Regions from separate parts of the Paraburkholderia sp. BR14374 genome, predicted to be linked through region 1. Evidence: predicted binding sites of a transcription regulator. Region 1 holds the regulator's gene; each other region holds the start of a gene.
The links. The regulator LexA, encoded in region 1, represses DNA repair genes until DNA is damaged. The targets are predictions, from matches to a motif close to ACTGTATNNNNATACAGT.
Positions count from the first base shown of each region.

Region 1 (5,387 bases):
ATCAGCGTGGTCAGCAGTGCCTTGCCGCGGAAGTCGAACTTCGCGATACACCACGAGGCCGCGAGGCCGAACACGAGGTTCAGCGGCACAGCGATCGACGCGGTGAGCAACGTGAGCTTGATCGCCGACAGCGCATCCGGATCGGCGAGCGCTTCGAAGTAAAAACGCAGCCCCTTATTCAGCGCCTGATAGAACACCGCGGCGAGCGGCACGACCAGAAACAGCGCGAGAAACAGCAGTGCGACGCCGATCAGCAGCCAGCGCACGACGGGCGGTTCGCTGACCGGATCGGGGCGGCGCGCGACGCTCGCCGGGTTGGTCGGAACGCGGCTCATTGCACACCTCCACCGATTGCCGCGACGCTCGTGGCCACTGGCGCCGGCCCCGCATTGCCGCGGCTCGTGCGCCGCTGCAGCCACCACTGCAGCGTGTTGATCAGCAGCAGCATCAGGAACGACACGACCAGCATCACGACCGCGAGCGCCGTCGCGCCCGCATAGTCGTATTGCTCGAGCTTCGTGATGATCAGGAGCGACGTGATCTCCGACTTCATCGGCACATTGCCGGCGATGAAGATCACCGAGCCGTATTCGCCGAGCGCGCGCGCGAAGGCGAGCGCGAAACCGGTCAAGAGCGCCGGGAACACGGCCGGCAGCACGACGCGGCGAAACGTGAGCCAGCGCGACGCGCCGAGGCACGCGGCCGCCTCTTCCTGCTCGCGCTCGAACTCCTCGAGCACCGGCTGCACCGTGCGCACGACGAACGGCAGGCCGATGAACGTCAGCGCGACCAGCACGCCGACCGGCGTGAACGCGATCTTGATGCCGAGCGGCGCGAGGAACTGGCCGATCCAGCCGTTACCCGCATACACGGCCGCGAGCGAAATGCCCGCGACCGAGGTGGGCAGCGCGAACGGCAGATCGACGACCGCATCGACGATGCGCTTGAACGGAAACGTGTAGCGCACCAGCACCCACGCGACGAGAAAGCCGAACACCGCGTTGATCAGCGCGCCGCCGAGCGCCGAGAAGAACGTCAGCCGATACGACGCGAGCACGCGCGGCGACGTCACCGCGCGCACGAACTGGTCCCAGTCGAGCGTCGCGGTTTTCAGAAAGGTCGCAGCCAATGGAATCAGCACCACGAGGCTCAAATAAGCCACCGTGATGCCGAGTGTCAGGCCAAAGCCGGGCAATGCGCTCGGCTTGCGGAAGGTCAACGTGGTCATGCTGGATACTCGTTCATGGTTGATGCTCGCGCGGTTGTTCGTGTTGCGGTGTTGCGGTACTACCGCCCTGCTGGCCACCGGCTCCCGGTTAGCCGAAAGCGCGCCCATTGGGCGCGCCCTTGCTGCCTGTGCCCGTGCTTCAGGCGATGGTTGTTACTGCGGCTGATAAATCGAATCGAATACGCCGCCGTCCGCGAAATGAGTCTTCTGCGCGTTGGTCCAGCCGCCGAACGAATCGTCGATCGTGTACAGCTTCAGCTTCGGAAACTTCGCGGTCAGATCGGCCGGCACCTTGTTCGAACGCGGACGATAGAAATTGCGCGCGGCGATCTCCTGCCCTTCCTCGCTATACAGGAAGTTCAGATACGCGTCGGCCAGCTTGCGCGTGCCGTGTTTGTCGACGACCTTGTCGACCACCGCGACCGGCGGCTCGGCCAGGATGCTCACCGTCGGCACCACGATCTCGAACTTGTCCGGACCGAACTCCTTCACCGACAGAAACGCCTCGTTTTCCCACGCGATCAGCACATCGCCGATACCGCGCTGCACGAAGCTGGTGGTCGCGCCGCGCGCGCCCGAATCGAGCACGCCGGCGTTCTTGTACAGCTTGCTGACGAACTCCTTGGCCTTCTGGTCGTTGCCGCCCGGCTGATGCTCGGCGTACGCCCACGCGGCCAGGTAGTTCCAGCGCGCGCCGCCCGAGGTCTTCGGATTCGGCGTCACGATCGACACGCCCGGCTTCACCAGATCGTCCCAATCCTTGATGTGCTTCGGGTTGCCCTTGCGCACCAGAAACACGATCGTCGACGTGTACGGCGAGGCGTTGTCCGGCAGACGCTTCTGCCAGTTCTTGTCGACCAGCCCCTTGTTCGCGATGGCGTCGATGTCGTAAGCGAGCGCGAGCGTCACGACGTCGGCCTGCAGACCGTCGACCACCGAGCGAGCCTGCGCGCCCGAGCCGCCGTGCGACTGCTTGAAGGTGACGGCTTCGCCGGTCTTGGCCTTCCATTCTTTGCCGAATGCCTGATTGATGTCCTGATACAGCTCGCGCGTCGGATCGTAGGACACGTTCAGCAGCGTGGTGTCGGCGTGCGCGACGCCGCTTGCGCCCAACATGCCGAGCGTACCCGCCGCGCCGACGGCAAGCGCCGTGATCAGTTTTCTGGTTCGAGCCGCGAGCCCCGTATGCCGATGGTCCATTTCAATATTTCTCCGCGTGATGTCCGCTGTTGAGCGTCTGGTGTTGTTTTGCGTCGCGGTCACGTGCACATGAGCGCTAACCCGGAAGCCAGTCTATCGAAGGGCTTTCATCATTAAAAATAATGTTTCTTCATTTTTTAATGCTCAAAAGTGGTAACGGCAGACGCGCCGGCTGTTCAGACGTCGAAATCGTCACCATGTCGCCGATAAACGACGCCCCAGCGCGCCCCTTGCGCCGAACCTAAAGTAAAGCTTGAAATGCGCCGAATACTGTATAAAAATACAGTCACCTGTTCATACATACAGTGGCCATGACCAAACTCACCGCACGACAGCAGCAGGTTTTCGATCTGATCCGCCGCGCGATCGAACGCACCGGCTTTCCGCCCACTCGCGCGGAAATTGCCGCCGAACTCGGTTTCAGCTCGGCCAATTCCGCGGAAGAGCATCTGCGCGCGCTGGCGCGCAAGGGCGTGATCGAACTCGCGGCCGGCGCGTCGCGCGGCATCCGCCTGCTGTCCGGGCAGGAGGATGCGCCGCACCAGTTCACGCTGCCGCATGCGGGCCTGATGCAGTTGTCATTGCCGCTGATCGGCCGGGTCGCGGCGGGTAGCCCGATCCTCGCGCAGGAACATATCTCGCAGCACTACGCGTGCGACCCGGCGCTGTTCTCGAGCAAGCCCGACTACCTGCTGAAGGTGCGCGGCCTGTCGATGCGCGACGCCGGCATTCTCGACGGCGACCTGCTCGCGGTGCAAAAGCGCAGCGAAGCGAAAGACGGCCAGATCATCATTGCGCGGCTTGGCGACGACGTGACGGTCAAGCGTCTGAAGCGCCGGCCGAACGGCCTCGAACTGATCGCCGAAAACCCCGACTACGACAACATCTTCGTGGAAAGCGGCAGCGCGGATTTCGCGCTCGAAGGGATCGCGGTCGGGCTGATTCGCCCCAGCGAGTTCTGATCTTTGTTGCCGGAACGCTCGCGCCGGTTTGTCCGAACCAAGCCGCATTAACGCCCGCATTAACGCCCGCATTACGCGCCCGCATTACGCCGCGCATTCAAGCCGCATCGTCTGGAGAGACTCATGGAACGCCTTGCCCGCCTGCTGCCTTTTCGCCAGTTCGGTCGTCTGCGCCATCTGCGCAAGCTCACGCCTTGCGCGCCGATCGAGGCGCCCGCGGCGCGCACGCCGTCGCTGTTCGACGTACCTGCCGAAGCTTGCGGTCTGCCGTCGTCGTTGCCGGCGTTTGCGCGCGTATCGCTGAATTCGGCGCTGAATATCGCGGAGCCCGCGCGCCGCGCTCCGGTGCGGGTCTATCATGGACCGTCGCGACTGATCATGGTCGGCACGGTGGACGCCGTATGCCGTATGATCGATCGTTGCATAGCCGACGAAGCCAACGTGCACGGCGCGGTGTTCGAAGCCTGAGCGAATTCTGAGCACGCATGCAATAAGCACTTCGGATGTTCAGAGATTCGCGCGGGATGGGATCGTTTCGACCTCGCCGTGGTCGACGTTAGATCATCACTGACGTGGAGTCCCATTCGATGACCATTCCGAAACGCACACCGGGCAGCGCCACCCGGCCGCTGCTGATCACGCTGATCGTGGTGATCGTGATTGCCGCGCTGGGGTTTATTTACGCGTCACCGTATCTCGCGGTGAACAATCTCAAACGCGCGGCTGACGCGCGTGACGTGCAAACCGTCAATCAGTACGTCGACTTCCCCGCGCTGCGCGATAGCCTGAAGCAGCAGGTGGGCGCCATGCTGACGCGCCGCCTCGAAGCGGATGCCGGCAACAAGATGGCCACGATCGGCGCGGTGATCGGCGTGACACTGATCGGCCCGCTCGTCGATGCCTATGCGACACCCGACGGCGTCGCGGCACTGCTGAACGGCATGCCGCCGCGCGGCACACCGGGCGAGCAACCGTCAGCACCGCCAGCCGCGGGCGGAGAAGCGCCGGCCGCATCGGCCGCGGGCGACACCACCACGCACGCAAGCGCGCCGCCGCCCGGGCGTCAAAGCACGGCCGGCTATCGGAGTCTCAACGAGTTTGTGGTCACGTACCGCCGCGGCGAAGGCAACGCGAACTATTCGGCTATCTTCCGTCGCGAAGGTCTGGTCACGTGGAAGCTCGCGGCGATCAATCTGAACGAGTGAGGTTCAAGCCGTGAACTGCGGAGATGCGCGGGCTGGCCATCGGAGCCAGCCGCGTGTCAGGTTTGTTCGTATTACGCCGCGGCCGCCTGCTGCTGCTCCTGCGCGGACGAGCACGCCACCAGAATGCTGCACGACACGCGGTCGAGCAGCGGCGTGTTGCCCGCCCCCATCCACCACCTCGACAAACCGGTCCGGCAGCGATGTCCGACCACCACGAGGTCGACGTGCAACTCGTTGGCAAGGTTGGCGATCTCGTCGATCGGATGACCGAATGCGAAATGCCCCTGCGCGTTCACGCCTCGCTCGGTCAGCCAGTTCACGCCCTCCTGCAGAATTTCGCGGGCCGTTTTTTCGAAGCTTCCGCAGGCCACATCGGTCAATAAGCCCGCGCTTTGCGCGATGCTGGAGCGCATGTCTACTACCGACAGCAGATGCGTTTCCGCCTTCAGGTCCAACGCCAGATCGGCGCCGCAACGCAGGGCTTTGCGGCCTTCGCGCGAGCCGTCGTAGCACAACAGGATTTTCCGGTAGCTCGCCATCTGTCTTCTCCCATTCGCGCGGAAAGCGCGGTCTGAATCAATCATGGTGCGCCGCAATTCGCCTTGCAAGAGATGGAAAACGCTAAGTGCATAATCGGTGCGTGCTGAAGCCGTCTGCACAAGCGTTGGGCCACCTGGAGCAGTGTTCGCACACGTTTGCGGCACCGCAAAAGTTCGTATGTGAACGCATCGCATCCCATGCATTACTCGTTCCCGGACACCCGCTCGCGTCAGTGGCCGATACCCTAGAATA
Region 1 is NZ_JBFPKF010000008.1:66,703-72,089, reverse strand. Features, by position in the region: gene cysW (sulfate ABC transporter permease subunit CysW) at 1-335, opposite strand, end outside; gene cysT (sulfate ABC transporter permease subunit CysT) at 332-1,228, opposite strand; gene AB3X86_RS20035 (sulfate ABC transporter substrate-binding protein) at 1,382-2,428, opposite strand; gene lexA (transcriptional repressor LexA) at 2,740-3,390, shown strand; gene AB3X86_RS20025 (hypothetical protein) at 3,514-3,858, shown strand; gene AB3X86_RS20020 (DUF2939 domain-containing protein) at 3,978-4,595, shown strand; gene AB3X86_RS20015 (universal stress protein) at 4,667-5,134, opposite strand.

Region 2 (5,387 bases), on a different contig from region 1:
GTGAACATCTGGCAGTCGCCGGTTTCGTCGCCTGGCAGGCGCAGGCCGCCGGTGAGCTTGTGCGACACCGCAGCGAGCGCCGGTTCGGCCTTGCCGAGTTGGTCGGCGCTCAGCAGTTCGTACGGCACGTTGGCTTCCTGCAGCACGGCGATGTCTTTCGCGGCGCCGTCGAACTGCTGCTGCGTGCGAAACACCTGCAACGTGCCGCCGGTGCGGCCTTCGTACTGGATGCCGGTGTCGGCGCGCAGCGCCTGCAGGCAGTCGCGGCTGTATTCGGCGAGCCGCACCATGCGGCCCTTGTTCACCGCATAGCGCGGCGCCGTGCAGTTCTGCAGCATCTGCCACATCCATTGCAGCTGGAACGTGGTGCCGTCGAGGCGGATCGCGAGCGGCGCGTGCTTCTGGAACATCCACTTGACGGCTTTCAGCGGCACGCCCGGCGCGGCCCACGGCGACGCGTAGCCCGGCGAGATCTGGCCCGCGTTGGCAAAGCTGGTTTCGAGCGCCGGGCCAGCCTCGCGATCGATGACGGTCACTTCGTGACCGGCGCGTGCGAGGTAGTACGCGCTCGTTACACCGACGACGCCACTGCCCAAAACGACGACTCGCATAGCTGCTCCAGATATCCAAAAATTGAGTGAGGGCAAGGCGCGTTTCGCTGGATTCGATCTGCTTCGATTCAACGAGCTGCAATCTGAGGTGAAATGCCGTCTGCCCAGTGTTAACCGCTATACTATTAACAGTTAAGCAGGTTTTGTTATCGTATTTTCATCATTTTCAGCAAAAACACTATGCGTACCCAGCGCCATCCCGTGCGGGCTCTCGATAAGCTCGATCACAAGATCCTGCGGCTCCTGCAGCAGGACGGCCGTATGGCGATGAAGGACCTGGCGGAACTGGTCGGCCTGTCGGTGACACCTTGCATCGAGCGCGTCAAGCGGATGGAGCGCGACGGCGTGATCACCGGCTACTACGCGCGCGTGAATCCGGCAGAACTGGGCGCGGCGCTGTTGGTGTTCGTCGAGATCACGCTCGATCACAAGAGCGGCAACATGTTCGACCAGTTCCGCCGCGAGGTGCAAAAGATCCCCGAGGTGCTCGAGTGCCACCTCGTGTCGGGAGATTTCGACTATCTGATCAAGGCGCGCATCGGCGAAATGGCCGACTACCGCAAGTTGCTCGGCGACATCCTGCTGCAGTTGCCGGGAGCGGTGCAGTCGAAGAGCTATGTGGTGATGGAGGAAATCAAGGAGACGCTGACGATCGCGGTTACCGACTAAGTGCCTGATCCCTAACGGGACTGGTCGCGCATCTCGCGGCACCCGAAGTGCTCGACAAACGGCGTAAATACTGTATATTTATACAGGTGTTTGCGCCGTTTTCTTTTGGCGCTTCCTGTTTGCGCTTGCTTTGCGTGGCCCGCCGTGGATGACCCCGACACCCCTGACATTCCCGAATTTCCGATCGCGCCGCCGGCACCTCGCAAGGGGCGCGGTGCGGTCACGAACCTGCAAGGCCGCTACGAAGTCGACCAGCGCGAGGCCGTCGACGACGGCTGGCAGGCGGCCGACGAAGACGGCGAGCCGAAGCTGCTGCGCACGCAGGTGTTCGAGGAGCGCGCGAAAACCATCCTCACACGCAACGCGTCGCCGGACATTCCGTTCAATGTGTCGCTGAATCCGTATCGCGGTTGCGAGCACGGTTGCATCTATTGCTTCGCGCGGCCCACGCACAGTTACCTGGGGTTGTCGCCGGGGCTCGATTTCGAAAGCCGCATCTACGCGAAGATCAACGCGCCCGAACTGCTCGAGCGGGAACTGTCGAAGAAATCCTATGTGCCGGAGCCCATCGCGCTCGGCGTCGCGACCGACGCATGGCAGCCGGCCGAACGCGACTTGCGACTTACGCGTCGGGTGATCGAGGTCCTCAGCGAGCGCAATCACCCGTTCGCGGCGATCACCAAATCGTCGCTGATCGAGCGCGATATCGACCTGCTCGCGCCGATGGCGGAGCGCGGGCAATTCATGGCCGCAATCACGATCACCACGCTGGACGCCGACATCGCGCGCACGCTCGAACCGCGCGCGGCCACGCCGTCGCGCCGCCTGCGCACGATCCGTACGCTCAGCGAGGCGGGCATTCCGGTCGGCGTCAGCATCGCGCCGGTGATCCCGTTCGTCACCGAACCGGACATGGAGCGCGTGCTCGAAGCGTGCGCGGAAGCGGGCGCCAGCAACGCGAGCTATATCGTGCTGCGCTTGCCGTGGGAGGTCGCGCCGCTGTTCAAGGATTGGCTGAGCGCACACTTCCCGGATCGCGCCGAGCGCGTGATGAACCGTGTGCACGACATGCGGGGCGGCAAGGATTACGACTCGTCGTTCTCGACCCGCATGAAGGGAGAGGGCTTATGGGCGGATCTGCTCAAGCAGCGCTTTCACAAGGCCGCGCGCCGGTTTGGGCTGAGCGGGCGTGACCGCGGCATTCTCGACATGTCGCACTTCCGCCGGATCGAGTCGCCGCGCGCCGAGCAGGCGAGCGCACCGGCGCGTGACAATCCGCAATTGAGGCTTTTCTAGCGCGCAGGAATGCCTGCCTGGGCCACGGGTGTTACTGCGAAATCGCTTTGGCCGCTTCGACCTGGCTTTCGAAGTAGGTCTGGAACGCGAGCGCGAGACCGGTCATCAGCAGAAACGCACCGATGAGCAGCGAAAAGATCACGACGAAAATGACCGTCCAGCCTGAGCGGCTTTTGTGTTGCGTATGGGCGTTGAATTGCGCATCCCATTTCTGATCCGGACGCAGCCCGTAGACGAGCGCGGCCAGAAACGCAGCGAACAGTGAAACCGCACCGATCGACGCGAGCACCCAGCCGAGGATCGACGCGCGCTCGGTCGCGATCAGCAGCATCACGCCGGGAATGCCGATCAGCGTGCCGAGCAGATGCGTCCAGCCGAAGATGTCCCGGATGCCATACAGATAGAAGCGGTGGGCGCCGAGGCTGCCGAACAGGAACGCCAGCGCGGCGGTGAGCGTCTTGGATCTGAAGCGCGGGGAGGTCGAGGCAACGGTGGACATGAACGCGTGGGCAGAGTGACAGGCGGTCGAAAGGAGCAGTGTGCCGCAGGGCGCGGACCGACGCGCATTCTACGCCTGCGGCGGGCGGGTGGTTACGTTGAGGGCGAGCGCCCGCGCTGAAGGCGGGGCGGCGGAACGCGCCGGAACTGGCTGAAGACCAGTACAGCCGCTCAGCCGGACATGCATGCATCCGCGTTCTACGGCGCCGAATACGTGACGCGATAGATTGCGCCGGCGGTATCGTCGCTGATCAGTAGCGAACCGTCCGGCAACGGCAGCACATCGGCGGGACGGCCCCACACCGATTCGCCGGGTTGCAGCCAGCCTTCGGCAAAGACTTGCTGGCGTGCGTGGCTGCCGTCAGGGTCGGTGATCACGCGCACCACGCGGTAGCCTACCTTCTTGCTGCGGTTCCACGAGCCGTGCTCGGCGATGAAGATATTGTTGCGGTAGTCGGGCGGAAACATTGGACCGTCGTAGAAGCGCATGCCAAGCGCCGCCACGTGCGCGCCAAGCTTGATCACCGGCGGCGTGAAGTCGCTGCACGGATGATCCTTGCCGAACTCGGGATCGGGCGTGTCGCCGCCGTGACAGTACGGAAAGCCGAAGTTCATGCCGACTCGTGACGCGCGGCTGAGCTTGTCGCTCGGAATGTCGTCGCCGAGCAGGTCGCGACCGTTGTCGGTGAACCACAGTTCGTTGGTGATCGGATGCCACGCGAAGCCAACCGAATTGCGGATGCCGCGCGCGACGACCTCGTAGTGGCTACCGTCCGGGTCCATGCGGCCAATCAGCGCAAAGCGGTCCGGATCTCTCTGGCAAATGTTGCACGGCGCGCCTTGCGGCACGTACAGCTTGCCATCCGGGCCGAACGCGATGAATTTCCAGCCATGATGCGTGTCCGTCGGCAGCTTATCGGTGACGACGACCGGTTTCGGCGGATCGTTCAGGTGCGAGTCGATCGCATCGAAGCGCACGATTTTCGACACGGCCGACACGTACAGCGCGCCATCGCGCCACGCGACACCGGCGGGCATCTGCAGCCCGGACGCGATCACGTGGCGGCCCGTCACGCGGCCGTTCCGCAGTTCGAGCGCATAGACGTGCCCATCGTTGCTGCCCACGTACAGAATGCCCTTGGGCGATAACGTCATCGCGCGTGCGCTCGGCACGTCGTCCGACAACACCTCGATGTGAAAGCCCGGCGGCAGTTTAATTTTCTCGATGGGTAGCGCGGCGTTTGCCGTCAACGCCTGCGCGGTGAGCAACGTGGCCGCCGCCGCGCGTAGAATCCGGCTGCGCGGGGTGCGCGAAAGTCCAGCAAAGCGCACGAAAAAGGCAAAAAAGGCGAATCGAAACAGGAGGTTCGGTTGGCGTTGCACACGCGCTCCTTCAGGTAATTCGGGCGTTTGAGCGGGTTCTCGCACCTCTTGTAGAAGGCCGGTGCGGCCCTGTTCCACAGTTTATCCCGGTAAGTGTTTGTTATGGCGTCGGTTTCCCGCTATAATCGCGTGTTTCAGTCGTTCCGAACCCCGGTTTTCAAGGATTCTAGTATGGTCATCATCCGCTTGGCTCGTGGCGGCTCCAAGAAGCGCCCGTTCTACAATATCGTCGCCACCGACTCGCGTAGCCGTCGTGACGGCCGCTTCATCGAGCGCGTCGGTTTCTACAACCCGGTCGCTACGAAGGGCGAGTCCCTGCGTATCGCTCAGGATCGCCTGACGTACTGGCAAGGTGTTGGCGCGCAGCTGTCGCCGACCGTCGAGCGTCTCGTGAAGGAAGCCCAAAAGGCACAGCCGGCTGCTTGATATGGCAGCCCGCGGGCGTATCGTCGTCGGTTCGGCCGGCGGCTCGCGCAACTCGCGTGAGCAGTCCGATGCGCAATTTGTGTTACTGAAGCAGACGCCAAAGCCGGCTGCGAAGTTGTTGTCGAGGTTATTCGATGTCTGAGCGTGATTCCGGCAGTTCTGGTAGCGCCAAGGCAGCTTCGCGCGCAAAGGCGTCTTGTCAGGCGTCGTTCGGCGCATTCGTCCGCAAGCCGGTCGAACGAACCGACGGCAAGTTGAAAGAGACGCAGGCCAAGGTAGCGAACGCTGGTTCGGAAGCTGCAGAAATGCGCATCGAAACGGCGGCGAGCTGGCCGGCCGATGCGGTCGAAGTCGGCGCAATCGTCGACGCCTATGGTCTCAAAGGCTGGGTCAAGGTGGCCGCGCATGCGGATGCCGGGCAGGGCGGCGACACCTTGCTGAGCGCGAAGCGCTGGTGGCTGCTGAAAGGCCAGGAGCGCAAATCGGCGCCGACCTTGCAGGCCA
Region 2 is NZ_JBFPKF010000002.1:688,537-693,923, reverse strand. Features, by position in the region: gene AB3X86_RS07130 (D-amino acid dehydrogenase) at 1-611, opposite strand, end outside; gene AB3X86_RS07125 (Lrp/AsnC ligand binding domain-containing protein) at 792-1,280, shown strand; gene AB3X86_RS07120 (PA0069 family radical SAM protein) at 1,425-2,576, shown strand; gene AB3X86_RS07115 (NINE protein) at 2,608-3,075, opposite strand; gene AB3X86_RS07110 (sorbosone dehydrogenase family protein) at 3,273-4,457, opposite strand; gene rpsP (30S ribosomal protein S16) at 4,629-4,883, shown strand; gene rimM (ribosome maturation factor RimM) at 5,018-5,387, shown strand, end outside.
Region 2: a site for LexA is predicted at 1,350-1,367, ahead of AB3X86_RS07120 (PA0069 family radical SAM protein). Genes of this name have one in related genera too.

Region 3 (5,387 bases), on a different contig from region 1:
CGACGGATCGACTGCAACCTTGTGGATCAGCTCAGGCGTCTTTTCCGCGACTTCTTCGACGTCCATGCCGCCTTCGCTCGACGCCATCACGACGATCTTCTGCGAAACGCGATCGATCACGAGACCGACATACAGTTCCTTCTTGATGTCAGCGCCTTCTTCGATCAGCAGACGGTTGACCTTCTGGCCTTCCGGACCGGTCTGGTGCGTGACGAGCTGCATGCCGAGGATCTGGTTCGAGTACTCGCGAACCTGTTCCAGCGACTTGGCGACCTTGACGCCGCCACCCTTGCCACGGCCACCTGCGTGGATCTGAGCCTTGACGACCCACACCGGGCCGCCGAGCTCTTCAGCGGCCTTGACCGCATCGTCCACCGAGAAGACCGGCTTGCCGCGCGGTACCGCGACGCCGAATTTCCGCAGGATTTCCTTACCCTGGTACTCGTGAATCTTCATGCGTGATTCCCTTCAGTCTGAGAGTTGGATAGAACTTCGATTCCGTTTTGCCGCCGTTCAGGCCGATGCCTCGCCGCTTCGTGCGCGGGTCGCCGCGTCGTCCGACGAGGCCGCGCGTTCCGCCGGACGCGGTGCGTGGCCATACCAGCGCGGATAAAACTGTTTCACCGCCTCGCCGTCGAAACGCAGCGCATGGCAGCGTCCCAGCTGGAATGGCGGCTTGTCGTTGGAATGCTCGCCTGTGCCGTTAGACGATTCGTCTCCCGAACCCGCGTTCGCACCCGGCGTGCCTTCATCGGTGTTCCACACTTCGCCGGCGAACGCCTGGATCGCGGCGGTCGGCAGCATCGCGCACAGCTCGGTGAGATGCGTGCAACCGGCCGTGCCGGCCAGCAAACGGGCAGCATCGCGACGGAAGTTGTGGAACAGATTGAGCCCGATGAGGGCACGGTAGGCGGGATTGCTGGCCTGGCATAACCCTGGATAGGGCACCCAGTCGGACGACGCCTCGGCGTCGACGACGTTGAGCTTGCGATCGATGGTGATGCGAAGCCAGAGTTCATGGATCGGCTGACCATTGGGCCGGATTCCCGACGGAAGCGCCACATCGCGAGGCTTTTCGTCGGTCAGGCACGCTTCCACATCCCACAGGCCATCGGCTCGCTCGTAAGCTTCCGCTCTGATTGCGCGACGATGGCGCAACTGACGGGACACTGGCGGGGAGAGCGACATGCGGGAAGGAAAGGCCGGATTGGAAAACCTCCGGATTTTAGCATAAGGGGTGTTTGGGACAGCCCCGATTGCGCATGGCCTCGAGCCGGGTTACGGCGTGGCAATCGGCGGCCGTCAGGGCTGACTTGCTAGTCGCCGTCCCAGATGTCGTCGATACCCTTCAGGATCTTGCCGATCGTCGCGCCGGAGAAGCCGCGCGACGCGAGGAAGCGCGCCTGCTTCGCGCGCTCGGCCGGGGTTTGCGGCAGCTGGCCGAACTTCTTGCGCCAGACCGCCTGGGCGCGCGCGAGTTCGGTTTCACGCAATTGCGCACTCGCCTCTTCGACGAGCGCCGGGTTCAGCGCGTGCTGCTTCAGTTCACCGAGAATGCGGCTCGTGCCGAGCCGCGATGCGCGCCGGTGAACCAGACTTTCCGCGAAGCGCGAGTCCGATAGCCAGTTTTCGGCTTCCAGCGAGTCAAGCACCGTGTCGAGCGAATCGGTTTCCTCGACGTAGGGCTTCAGCTTGCGCGCGAGTTCGGCGCGGCTATATTCGCGACGCGACAGATAGCCGAGCGCCCGTGCTTTCAGCGAACGGGCTGGGCGTTGGGATTTTCTGCTGTCGTCCTGGTCGGCCTGCCCCGGCTTCGCTTCGCCGGCCTGGCGACGCGAGCGGCTGTAGGTGACTTCGGAGGGGGGTTGGGAATCGCGCCCGGAGGAATCCGGGCTGGACGATGCTGCAGGGGATACAGACCGTGTACGCTGCGGCCCGCGGCCTGAGGCGCGGTCGTGTGCGTCGAACGATTCGAATGGATCGAATGGATCGCCGGAATCAGGCGATCCATCCGCGGTGTCGCGCGGGCCGTCCGGACAGGGTCCAGAGTTGGAACCGGACAGCGGCCGGCCTTTGCGTATCACGTGATGCTTACTCTTCTTCGTCCGCGACTTCAGCGTCCGCGCCAGTCACGGCGTCCGCCATCGCGGTGACGCCCAGCGATTCGCGGATACGGTTTTCGATTTCGCGAGCGATGTCTGGATTTTCGCGCAGGAATTCACGCGCGTTGTCCTTGCCCTGACCGATCCGCTCGCCGTTGTAGCTGTACCATGCGCCAGCCTTGTCGACGATCTTCGCCTGCACGCCGAGGTCGATGATTTCGCCCTGACGCGAGATCCCCTCGCCGTACAGGATGTCGAAGATCGCTTCGCGGAACGGCGGCGACACCTTGTTCTTGACGACCTTCACGCGCGTTTCGTTGCCGATCACTTCGTCGTTCTTCTTGATCGAACCGATGCGGCGAATGTCCAGACGCACCGACGCGTAGAACTTCAGCGCATTACCGCCCGTGGTGGTTTCCGGGTTGCCGAACATCACGCCGATCTTCATGCGGATCTGGTTGATGAAGATCACGAGGCAGTTCGTGCGCTTGATCGTGCCGGTCAGCTTGCGCAGTGCCTGCGACATCAGACGCGCCTGCAGACCCGGCAGCGAGTCGCCCATTTCGCCTTCGATTTCCGCCTTCGGCACCAACGCCGCGACCGAGTCGATCACGATCATGTCGATCGAGCCCGAGCGCACCAGCGCGTCGGCGATTTCGAGCGCCTGTTCGCCGGTGTCCGGCTGCGAGACCAGCAGGTCGGCGACGTTCACGCCGAGCTTGCCCGCGTATTGAATGTCCAGCGCGTGTTCCGCGTCGATGAACGCCGCGGTGCCGCCGAGCTTCTGCATTTCGGCGATGACCTGCAGCGTCAGCGTGGTTTTACCGGACGATTCCGGACCGTAGATTTCGACCACGCGGCCGCGCGGCAATCCGCCGACGCCCAGTGCGATGTCGAGGCCGAGCGATCCGGTGGAGACCACCTGGATGTCTTCGACTGCCTCACCTGCGCCGAGCCGCATGACCGACCCTTTGCCGAACTGCTTTTCGATCTGCGCGAGCGCGGCGGCGAGAGCCTTGCTCTTTTCAGCAGTCAGTCCAGCCGAGCCTTTCTTGCTTTCTTCCATGAATCGTCCTTTGCTATGATGAACGGCGTCTGAGGCAGGTGTGCACCCGTGGTTTCACTCGAATTGAGCGGAGCCTGCAGGACATCACACGAAACGCAGACACTGTATAAAAAAACAGTGGTTTTGGCAAGCGCGATTATGATGCGAACGCGCATTTTTACTGTCGCGTCACCCCCACTACCCACAATAATGTTCGGAGACCGCTGCGCGCCGGGGCAAGCCCCACGGTGCCGGCAAAGCCAGGCTGGCGCACCATGCGAATTCTGATTGCCGAAGACGACAGCATACTCGCGGACGGTCTGGTTCGATCACTCCGCCAATCGGCCTATGCGGTCGATCACGTCAAAAGCGGCGTAGAAGCCGATACCGCGTTGTCAATGCAGACGTTCGACCTATTGATCCTCGATCTGGGCCTGCCGCGCATGTCCGGGCTCGAGGTGCTGCGCCGCCTGCGCGCGCGCAATTCGAACCTGCCCGTGCTGATCCTGACCGCCGCAGACAGTGTCGACGAACGCGTCAAAGGCCTCGACCTCGGCGCCGACGATTACATGGCCAAGCCCTTCGCGCTGAACGAACTCGAAGCCCGCGTGCGCGCGCTGACGCGGCGCGGTGCCGGCGGTGGCCCGACCGTCGTGCGGCATGGCTCACTGTCGTTCGATCAGGTGGGCCGCATCGCCTATGTCAATGACCAGGTGATCGATCTGTCCGCGCGCGAGCTCGGTCTGCTCGAAGTGCTGCTGCAACGGATCGGCCGGCTGGTCTCGAAAGAGCAACTGGTCGACCATCTGTGCGAATGGGGCGAGGAAGTCAGCAACAACGCGATCGAAGTCTACGTGCACCGGCTGCGCAAGAAGATCGAGCCGAGCGGCGTGCGCATCATCACCGTGCGCGGGCTCGGCTACTGCCTCGAAAAAGCGGCGCCGCCGGCAAATGCGAACACGCCCGCCGCCGCTGCCGGCTCCGAGCCGCAAACGGCACAAGCAGCACAAACGGCACAAGCAGCACCACCATCCACCGCGCCGTCGTCTGCCGCGATGCCGGCGAGCCATCACTACAAATAGAGGCCAGCGATGTCCGCACGCGCTGATCGCGCCACGGCGCACGCGGCGGACCTCGACGAGGCGCGCGACGCGCGCTACGCCAACCCGTTCGCCCCGCCCGACGAAACCGAAGCCGCCGCCGAAGCGCGTCCGCGCTCCCTGTTCGGCGAGATTCTCGACTGGATGCTCGCGCCGCTGCTGCTGCTGTGGCCGATGAGCCTCGCGGTCACCTATCTGGTCGCGAAGTCGATCGCGAACGGCCCGTTCGACCGCGCGCTCGAAACCGACGCCTATGTGCTCGCGCGCCAGATCCATCCGGTCAATGGCGTCGCGGAGCTGTCGCTGCCCGAGTCGACGCGCGATTTCCTGCGCGCCGACAACGTCGACAGCGTGTTCTTTCAGGTGCTCGGCACGCGCGGCGAGCTGGTGGCCGGCGAGCGCGACATGCCGCTGCCGCACGAGGAGGACCGCCCGCCACCGGGCCTCGTCGAATTCCGCGACGACGTGCTGCGCGGCAATGACATCCGCGTCGCGTATACGACCGTCGAGTTTCCGCAGACGCCGGGCGCGCAGCCCGTGCTGGTGCAGGTCGCCGAAACGCTCGACAAGCGCAGCCAGCTCGCCAACGACATCATCAAGGGCGTGATCCTGCCGCAGTTCGTGATCCTGCCGCTTGCGATCCTGCTCGTGTGGTTCGGGCTGTCGCGCGGGCTGGAACCGCTGCATGCGCTGCAGGCGCATATCCGCGCGCGCCGGCCGGACGATCTGTCGCCGCTCGAAGCGCGCCGCGCGCCGCCGGAAATCGAGCCGCTCGTCACGTCGTTCAACGATCTGCTCACGCGCCTCGAACAGAACATGGAGCTGCAAAAGCGCTTCATCGCCGACGCCGCGCATCAGATGAAAACGCCGCTCGCCGGCCTGCGCACGCAGGCCGAGCTTGCGCTGCGCCAGAACGCGTCGGCCGAGGTGCATCGCTCGCTCGAACAGATCGCGACCAGTTCCGAGCACGCCGCGCGGCTCGTCACACAGCTGCTCGCGCTCGCGCGCGCGGAGAACCGTCGGTCGGGGCAGATCTTCACGCCGGTCGAACTCGGCGAGCTCGCCCGCAGCGCGGTGCGCGAATGGGTGCAGGCCGCGCTCGCAAAGCAGATGGACCTCGGCTACGAAGCACCCGACGAG
Region 3 is NZ_JBFPKF010000005.1:184,305-189,691, reverse strand. Features, by position in the region: gene sucC (ADP-forming succinate--CoA ligase subunit beta) at 1-456, opposite strand, end outside; gene AB3X86_RS14010 (DUF2889 domain-containing protein) at 514-1,188, opposite strand; gene recX (recombination regulator RecX) at 1,317-2,084, opposite strand; gene recA (recombinase RecA) at 2,092-3,168, opposite strand; gene AB3X86_RS13995 (response regulator) at 3,423-4,229, shown strand; gene AB3X86_RS13990 (sensor histidine kinase) at 4,239-5,387, shown strand, end outside.
Region 3: a site for LexA is predicted at 3,270-3,287, ahead of recA (recombinase RecA). Genes of this name have one in related genera too.